Regions from separate parts of the Brevibacillus sp. FSL K6-6036 genome, predicted to be linked through region 2. Evidence: riboswitches for the same ligand, from Rfam matches in the RefSeq annotation. Region 2 holds a riboswitch; each other region holds the start of a gene.

Region 1 (3,113 bases), 2.2 Mb from region 2:
AGCTGTCTTCTTTCGACAATCCTTCCAAAGAGCGGGATGTACTCTCTCAGCTTCAGGGCTGGCGAGAGGTAGTGGTGACCTACACGGAAAATTTCGGGTGGAAAAAGCTGTTTCAGATCGTACCGGTCGCGGGAATGCTCTTCGGCGCTTATCTGAATCGCTCGTCTGTCCGTGACGTGGCGGAGACGGGCATGATGCTGTATCGCAAGAGAAGGATTCTCGAGCGGCTTGGCACGGAGGCGTAGCTGTAGTGTGAACAAAAGCCCAAATGGCCGAATCGGCCGAACAAATTGCCCAGCCAAACGCCGAACCGAATTATTGAACCGATTTTCTGAATTGCAACCGTCCAGATTAAGTGATGCTGCCGCTCCTACGTCGTCTCCAGCTCCTCGGCGGTAATGGCAAAGATCAGGTGATCCTCCCATTTACCGTTGATTTGCAAATAGCGAAGCGACAGTCCTTCTTCGCGAAATCGGTTTTTCGCAAGAACCTTGATCGAGCCTGTATTGCGCGGCATGACCGCAGCTTGAACCCGGTGAAGCTTTGCTTCGGTAAACGCAAATCGGATGACTTCTCCTACTGCTCTGGTCATTATTCCTTTGCCGTTATGAGATTGATCGAGGAAATAGCCGAGTGTAGCGTTTTGCCAGGCTCCGCGCACGATATTGGAGAGGTTGACGCGGCCGACGAGGGTTTGATCAGGGCCGACGAAAATGCCGAACGAATAGCCTGTCCCTTCGCGAAAGCTTCGCTCTGCCTCCTCCAACTGCTGGTACTGCGCTTCAATTGTGTAAAAAGAAGCGGGGCGGATGGGTTCAAAAGGCTGCAGAAATTGGTGGTTTTGTTGCCGCAAAGAGGCCAGGGCAGGGGCATCGCTTGCAGACAAGGGACGAACAAGAAACGCAGAAGGTGCAAACATCTTCAGGTTCAGCCTCCTATTCACATATAGGGTGGATGGAAAGTTTAGCATGAATCAGGACTGTTGAAAAGAGGGAAAAGGGAGTCGCTGACAATGCCGTCCAGCAGGAGCGGCCCACTCTCGATTCAACAGTTGCCACCGGGTACGGAATTTGGTACAGTACAGGGTAAGTAAAGCTGAACAATTGCATATTGCCTTCTAAATAGAGGCGCGCTGCGGATGAGTACTTCTTTTCATCAGGAATGGGGAAAGGGAAGAGGAGAAAAGGCCAAAGCGCCGAAGTTCTGGCCGCATCCCCATTGGCGGCAGGGCTGGGGTGCTCGTGAATAATGATCATCCTGTCATAGGAGAAGTTTCTCTTATGGAGCGCTATTTACGTTTGCTTGTCCGGTATCAAAAAGCAATGAGTATAGCGTTTGCACTCATTGCTTTTTCTACATTCATTTCAAGAAAAGTGGAGGAGAAGTACTGTGAACATGATGGATGCCAATGAAATTATCTCGTTTATTCAAAAAAGCGAAAAGAAAACGCCTGTAAAGGTATACCTCAAAGGGGATTTGGACGGCATCGACTTCGGTCCCAGCGCAAAAGCCTTTTTGAACGGCGGCACGGGAGTCGTTTTCGGGGAGTGGAAGGAAATCCAGCCTGTTCTGGAGCAGCATGCGGATAAAATCGCGGATTATGTAGTGGAGAGCGACCGCCGCAACTCTGCGATTCCGCTTTTGGATACAAAAAACATTCAGGCACGCATTGAGCCAGGCGCAATCATTCGCGACCAGGTGAGCATCGGCAACAACGCTGTCATCATGATGGGAGCTTCCATCAACATCGGAGCCGTCATCGGAGAAGGCACCATGATCGACATGAACGTCGTCGTCGGCGGACGCGGAACGATCGGGAAAAATTGCCACATCGGCGCAGGTGCTGTCATTGCCGGCGTGATCGAACCGCCATCTGCGTCTCCGGTCGTTATCGAAGACGATGTCGTGGTAGGAGCAAATGCGGTCATTTTGGAAGGGGTTCGCGTCGGAAAAGGCTCCGTTGTAGCCGCAGGAGCTGTCGTTATCGAGGACGTTCCGCCGAATGTGGTAGTAGCTGGTACGCCCGCACGCATTATCAAGCAAATCGACGAAAAGACACGCTCCAAGACGGAGATCAAGCAGGAGCTGAGACAGCTGTAAGGGAGAGGGTAGGCATGGACTGGCGTTCGCTTGATCAACAATACATCGTCTCTACGTACAAAAGACTGCCGATCGCTATCGCCAAGGGCGAGGGAAATTACCTCTACGACACGAATGGCAAGGGATATCTCGATTTGTTTACCGGACTTGCCGTAAACGTGCTCGGCCACTCTCACCCGCGGATTATTCAGGCCCTGCGGGAGCAAGGGGAGCAATTTTTGCACATCTCCAATATTTTCCTCAATCCCCCTGCGATCAAGCTGGCGCAGAGGCTGATCGAGCATACCATCCCGGGGAAAGTCTTCTTTACCAATTCCGGAGCAGAAGCGACCGAGGCGGCTATCAAGCTGATTCACAAATGGACGGCTGCCGAAGGTACGGGACGCTCAGGCATCGTGGTTCTGTCCAACAGCTTTCACGGCCGGACATTGGGAGCTCTTCGCCTGACCAGACAGCCTCACGTCTATCAGGATTTTCCTCAGCCCGATTTTCCGGTCTATGAGCTGAAGGCAGGAGACATTGATCAGCTTCGCGCTGTCTGTGAGGAACGCCGTCCTGCTGCCGTTTTGATGGAGCCGGTGCTGGGCTCGGGCGGTGTCGTCCCTCTGGCTGAAAGCTATTTGCAGGAAGTGGCGGCGATCTGCCAGGCGACAGGCACTTTGTTTGCAATGGATGAGATTCAGACAGGAATGGGACGGACAGGCAAATTATTCGCTTTTCAACACGCTGCTGTGACACCGGACCTCATTCTTTTTGCCAAAGGAGTAGGGGGCGGGCTTCCGCTCGGGGGTGTCATCGCAGGCGAAAAACTGCAAGACTTGTTCAAGCCGGGTGATCACGGCACCACGTTTGCGCCGTCACCGCTCTCTGCCGCCTTGGGGAATGCAGTTCTGGACGAACTGTTGGACGCAGCGTTCCAAAGTCAATTGCAGGATGTGACGCAATACCTGTGGGATCGTTTGGAAGATCTGCGGGCAGCCTTTCCTGAGCAGCTGCAATCGCTTCGCGGAAAG
Region 2 (3,113 bases):
CAGTGTCTCCCCTTTTACCGTCAGATTTTGCAGGTAGGCGTTGTCGCTTGGCTGCGGGGCGAGCTGAAAGTCCAGTATAGCGGTGTCTCCTGCCTCAAAGTTTTCAATCAGCTTGAGCTGCGGGATGTACCCGTCCTTGGCCGCTTCCACAGAGACCAGACCTGCGGGGACATCCTGGAGGATGTACTCGCCTTTCGCATTCGTCACTGCCGAAACAATTCCCCCGGCAGATACGACAGCACCCGCGAGCGGCTTGGGAGGCGAGCCCGAATCCGTAACCTTGCCTTTGATCGTACCGGTGTGCTTGTACTCTCCGAGATTGATCAGCAGCTTGACAAAATCGATGGCTGCGCCGTCTCCGTACGGATTTCGCGTCGTCTTGTCATCGAGAAGGATGGTCAGGCTTCCGTCCTTCAAGAGCGGCAGGTATTCATCCGGAATTTGGACGCTGATCAGCTTTCCGATCGGCCCATGCTGGTTGAGCGAGTTGATAACGTTCTCCAGAAACGGCGCCCGGACGCCGTTCAGCTCGGCTGTATATTTGACCCGCCCCGGATACTTCCGCGGCTGATAGTCATTGATGAACATCTGGAGAATGGCCCCTTCGATCGGGGTGTTTTTCGTGTCAAAGGTTACCTTGATGGGAACGACCGGATTGGCTGTCTTGCTGTAATTGTTTCGGGTATAGCCGTCCGCCACATGATCATTGGCATCATTTTTGGGGTTCCGCAAATCCGGATATTGAAAGGAGCTGATCACCATCAGCTGGTCCGTTCCTGCCGGATCGGTCGGCTGGTGAGTTACTTTCGGATATGGGGCCCCTGTGCTTTTTCCCGAAAATGGATCGTAGCCGTTCGGCCAGCCTCCGCCCAGATTGTCGATATCCCCGACCCGGACCATCAGATCGGCCTCTGTCGTATCGTACTTTACGGCATACGGCTTGGACCAATCCCCGTTTAACGGATCGTTCGTGCGATTTACCGCCGACGCAGCCATAGCAGGACTGCTTGTCCATTCCAGCGAAAAACCGGTAAAGCAGATCAGAAATGCGAGGCACATCAAAAACAGTCGATGCAGACTCCGCTTCATGAAAACGGCTCACCTCTTTCCTTTATTTGCGTTCGAGCTGTGCAGTGTCTTTGAAGGGAAGACATCTAACATTCCTAATTATGGTACTATTTTACCATGAATAAAGACTCAGATGACTAGATGGTTTTTGTAGCATCTGTTACACATTTTTTTGCAGCCTGCGATCCCATTAGCTGTCATATCCACACCATAATCTTCATACTGTCAGAGCATGGCCCTCTTTTCCTTCGTACCCTTCTCCAGCTTCGATAAACCAAAAATAATAGACCGTCGCGATGTCCCGGACCTCACTGCCACAAAATCACACTTGATTTTAAAGGAAAAACCCATATACTTGAACCATAACATAATCTCATAGCAATTATCCTCATCAGACACGATGAGGATAGAGGTCGCGGCTTTTATATTATTCTGTACGAGATCCAGAGAAGATTGATGACTCCAGAAGAAGGAAAAGCTGCCGAAGTCTGCCGTGTATTCTCTGTACACACAGGCTGGGGCTGTACCCGACAAGGGACAGAACTGTCACGTTTGCCAGCCGAGCAAGCGTGGTGTGCTATCTTCCGTGAAGGCTTGGTGGGGATTGGATCATACCGCCCTTTTGCCGTTTTTGGCTTGTGGTGGTATTTTTATTTCCGGCCTTCCTTCCCGCAAATCAAGAGAAAGGTCGTGTTTTTATTTTATGTCTTCCAATCAATTGCAACGCGGATTGAAAGCCCGTCACTTGACGATGATCGCCATCGGCGGATCGATCGGTACCGGACTTTTCCTGGCGAGCGGCGGCTCCATTCACTCTGCCGGTCCGGGCGGTGCTTTGGTTGCCTATATAGCGATCAGCCTGATGGTCTTTTTCCTGATGACGAGCCTCGGTGAGATGGCGGCGTTCATGCCGGTATCCGGCTCCTTCAGCACTTATGCGTCCAAATTTGTCGATCCGTCCCTCGGCTTCGCGCTCGGATGGAATTACTGGTACAACTGGGCGATCACGATTGCCGTCGAGCTTTCAGCCGGTGCGCTCATCATGAAATACTGGTTCCCGGACACGCCGTCCATTCTCTGGAGCGCGCTTTTCCTCGTCCTTATGTTTGGCTTAAATATGTTATCAGTAAAAGGATACGGCGAATCCGAATATTGGTTTTCCTTGATCAAAGTAAGTACGGTCATCATCTTTATCATCGTCGGCGTATTGATGATTTTTGGCATTATGGGCGGCGAAGCAGTCGGCTTCCACAACTTTACCAAGGGAGATGCGCCGTTCAGCGGCGGCTTTATGGCGATGCTCGGCGTCTTCATGATCGCCGGCTTTTCCTTCCAGGGAACCGAGCTGGTCGGGATTGCCGCAGGCGAGAGCGAGGACCCGGCCCGCAACATTCCGAAAGCCATCAAGCAAATCTTTTGGCGCATCCTGCTGTTCTATATTTTTGCGATCTTCGTCATCGGGATGCTGATCCCGTACGACAATCCGAATCTCATAAACAGCGACATTACGGACATTGCAGTCAGCCCGTTCACGCTGGTGTTTGAAAAAGCGGGGTTTGCCTTTGCCGCTTCTGTCATGAACGCCGTCATTTTGACATCCGTCCTCTCGGCGGGCAACTCCGGGATGTACGCGTCTACGCGGATGCTGTATGTTCTCGCCAAAGAAGGAAGAGCTCCCAAGCTTTTTGCCAAAGTGAACAGCCGTGGCGTGCCGACCAACGCCCTCCTGCTGACAACGCTTATCGGGATGTTTGCCTTTCTGTCCTCGCTGTTCGGGGATGGCACCGTCTACGTCTGGCTCTTGAATGCTTCCGGGATGTCCGGCTTTATCGCCTGGCTCGGGATTGCGGTGAGCCACTACCGCTTCCGCAAGGCGTATCTGGCACAAGGCTACGATCTGAAGCAACTGCCTTACCGGGCGAAATGGTTCCCGTTTGGACCGATCCTCGCCTTCATCATCTGCCTCATCGTCGTGCTTGGCCAAAACTACACCGCCTTTACCGGCGAGACGATCGACTGGGGCGGCGCACTTGTATCGTACATCG
Region 3 (3,113 bases), 1.2 Mb from region 2:
ATATTGGCATCAATCAGACTAATCACCAGGATCCCCAGGATGGCAGTTGCATGCAGGCTTCCAAGCACTTTCATCGTTATGGATATCAAGCGGTCGCCGCCTTTGACGATGTAGGCGACGATCATTGCAGTTATGCCATAGCTCATTAAGATGTCATACTCCATGACCAGGGTAAAATGCAGCAAGCCTTCCAGGAATAAAAGCGAGGATACCCAAATATAGATTCCAGGCCAAGCGTTCCCTTTGCGAATGGCTTGCTGATATTTTAGCTCAAGTCCAACTCCAAACATGATTGTCAACAATCCCAGCAGCTTCCCGTTGACGAGAAATAACACGATCATCCTGATGAGATCGTCTTTTGCCCACCACCCAGAATAATCATATGTCGTAAGGTAGGTAAGATCCCCCAAATGGGCGAAAATCCATATGTTTGTCCCTAACGTCCCGAGGATTGCAAAGCCTCGCAGAATATCAAGAAGACGGATTCTTTCTTTGCGTTGTTCCATATCCCTCACCCTTTTGCGTATGAATTTCATGTAGTCTTAGTGTAGCCATGAAAAGAGCGAGGGAACATTCACACCTGTAAAGAGATGTTTATGACTCGTGTCATAAAGTTTGTAACAAGCAATCAAATCAAGCCGTTTGCTGGTCGGCCTCAGCTGGTGGAATTGGCTCAAGGCTGTTTTCCAAGGGACAGGAAGAGGATGGGAGTCCCCGCTATGGTAAGTAACAAATGATAAAATACGGGTGATGCTATGTTTATAAGGAGATTGGTACCGTTCGTCGTCTGTTTCCTGCTGGCTGCTTGTGCGAGCTCTACTGTAAGCATTGATAAAATAAAAAAACTGAGCTTTCAAGTATTCTTACCGGAGTCTCTGCCGGATGGTTATACTGAACAAAAAACGCTCTTGGATCTAAATGAAGGGTCTCTCTTAATCTCGTACGTAAACAGCGATACGTACATTGAACTTCTGCAAATGAAGAAATCAACATACGACTACCATCCGATGATCGAGTGGTACGCAAATAAAGGCAACAGTCAGAAATCCGATGATCGGTTTGAGATAGTCGGCAATTATGTGGTCGATATGGATAATTCGTTAAACAAACAAGGTGTGTGGGAAGCAGTATTTCTGCCGAAACAAGACTTGGACAGTCAGACGAAATACAACGAGCTTCGCTATTATCATCTGCAGTCAAACAGCAACGAAGAAGAGCGGAAAACATTCATGGAGAGCCTCGCCCCCATACATTGATGAGAGGAATAAGTCTTTTTGCGCATACAGGAACGCAAAAAATAGTCTGCCAGCATCATTTGGAGAAAAGACCCAGGTTGACAGAATTAACATAACATTGTAAACTCAAAAACATAATTGAATATGGACCTCACTTAAAACAGTGAGGTAGAGGTTGCGATATTTAACAGTCCTTGGCGGAGTTCGAGAAAGCGTTGATGCCAGGGAGAAGGAAATGTCGCCGAAGCTTGCAATATTTCTCGGTATTGCATTGCTGGGTCTGCAGTTAAGAGCTGCAGGACTGTCTCAATAAATGACCCGATTTATTGAGTTGTGCTATCTCATCTGGGAAAAGAGAGGTATTTGGGCAACTATGTTTGTAGTGCGACCTGAGTCTATCTCAGGTCGCTTTTTGCATTTTTTCAGCCAAAAAACCAGAAGCCAAAGGAGAAAATGAACCATGAAAAAACAGTCATCATTCATAGCTATGTTTCTATCCGCTGTACTTTTGCTCGCAGGATGTGGGGCAGGCGGAGGCAGCTCGCAATCTGCCTCAACCGATGAGGGAACATTCAAGGTAGGGATGGAAGCGGGATACGCTCCGTTCAACTGGACCCAAATGGACGATTCCAACGGTGCTGTGAAAATCGACGGCAATGCGGAGTACGCAGGCGGATACGATGTAGAAATTGCGAAAAAGATTGCGGATGGCCTGGGCAAAAAATTGGTCATCGTGAAAACGGAGTGGGATGGCCTTGTTCCTGCATTAACCTCCGGCAAAATCGATGCGATCATTGCAGGGATGTCTCCAACTGCAGAGCGCAAACAAACGATCGATTTCTCGGACAACTACTATAAATCCAATTTGGTCATGGTCGTGAAAAAAGGCGGAAAATACGAGAACGCTACTTCCATCCAGGATTTCAAAGGGGCAAAAGTGACTGCCCAATTGAATACATTCCACTATTCCGTGATCAATCAAATCGAGGGCGTCGTTCAAGAGCCTGCGATGGACAACTTCCCGGCGATGCGCGTAGCGCTTGAATCCGGAATGATCGACGGTTACGTCTCTGAGCGTCCGGAAGCCGTCAGTGCCTCCACGGCCAACCCGAACTTTGCCATGGTCGAGTTTACGGATGGATTTACGACCTCGGAAGATGATACGGCCATCGCTGTCGGCGTGAAAAAAGACAGTGAATGGACGAAAAAAATCAATGAGATTTTATCCGGCATTTCGGAGGAAGAGCGTACCAGGATCATGGATACAGCCATCAAAAATCAACCAGCAGCACAATAATCGCTTGCGAACCGGCTGCATCTCCATGCAGTCGGTTTTATGCGCATAGGGCAGGGGAGCTTCCCTGCATGAACGGAGGAGAACGATGAGCTTCGAGTGGATTGTAAAAATCATTTCCGAAAACTGGCCCATGTTCCTTCGCGGAGCGGGAATGACCCTATTCATCGCTTTGCTCGGAACGATTTTGGGAGCCATCATTGGCCTATTGATCGGGCTTATCCGGACGATCCCCGTTCCGGAGCGGGGAGCCAAAAGGGCGATTTTGAAAGCAGTCAATGCCATTCTAGCTACGTATATCGAATTTTTCCGGGGAACACCGATGATTGTGCAGGCGATGGTCATCTACTACGGTTCCGCCTTGGCGTTCGGGGTTGATATGGACCGGATTCTGGCCGCCGTTTTCGTCGTGTCGATTAATACGGGAGCGTACATGGCCGAGATTGTTCGCGGCGGGATTATTTCGATTGACAAGGGACAGTTTGAAGCAGCCCATGCGATTGGGATGAATCACGTGCAAACGATGATGAATGTCGTGCTGCCGCAAGTGATTCGCAATATCCTGCCGGCAACGGGGAACCAGT

What was found. A riboswitch is a leader RNA that binds a small molecule or an ion and turns the genes downstream of it on or off. The one in region 2 is predicted to bind lysine.
Region 1: it holds a riboswitch for lysine, as region 2 does, so the genes downstream of both, dapD (2,3,4,5-tetrahydropyridine-2,6-dicarboxylate N-acetyltransferase) here and NST37_RS05685 (amino acid permease) in region 2, are expected to answer to the same signal.
Region 3: it holds a riboswitch for lysine, as region 2 does, so the genes downstream of both, NST37_RS24555 (transporter substrate-binding domain-containing protein) here and NST37_RS05685 (amino acid permease) in region 2, are expected to answer to the same signal.

Annotation. Positions count from the first base shown of each region.
Region 1 covers NZ_CP150173.1:3,296,105-3,299,217, reverse strand. Annotated here, with positions in the region: gene NST37_RS16570 (EcsC family protein) at 1-245, shown strand, start outside; gene NST37_RS16565 (GNAT family protein) at 371-919, opposite strand; lysine riboswitch at 1,115-1,299, shown strand; gene dapD (2,3,4,5-tetrahydropyridine-2,6-dicarboxylate N-acetyltransferase) at 1,390-2,100, shown strand; gene NST37_RS16555 (acetylornithine transaminase) at 2,115-3,113, shown strand, end outside.
Region 2 covers NZ_CP150173.1:1,092,757-1,095,869, reverse strand. Annotated here, with positions in the region: gene NST37_RS05690 (cadherin-like beta sandwich domain-containing protein) at 1-1,089, opposite strand, end outside; lysine riboswitch at 1,468-1,656, shown strand; gene NST37_RS05685 (amino acid permease) at 1,772-3,113, shown strand, end outside.
Region 3 covers NZ_CP150173.1:5,056,880-5,059,992, reverse strand. Annotated here, with positions in the region: gene NST37_RS24565 (DUF418 domain-containing protein) at 1-506, opposite strand, end outside; gene NST37_RS24560 (hypothetical protein) at 978-1,256, shown strand; lysine riboswitch at 1,397-1,582, shown strand; gene NST37_RS24555 (transporter substrate-binding domain-containing protein) at 1,696-2,532, shown strand; gene NST37_RS24550 (amino acid ABC transporter permease) at 2,618-3,113, shown strand, end outside.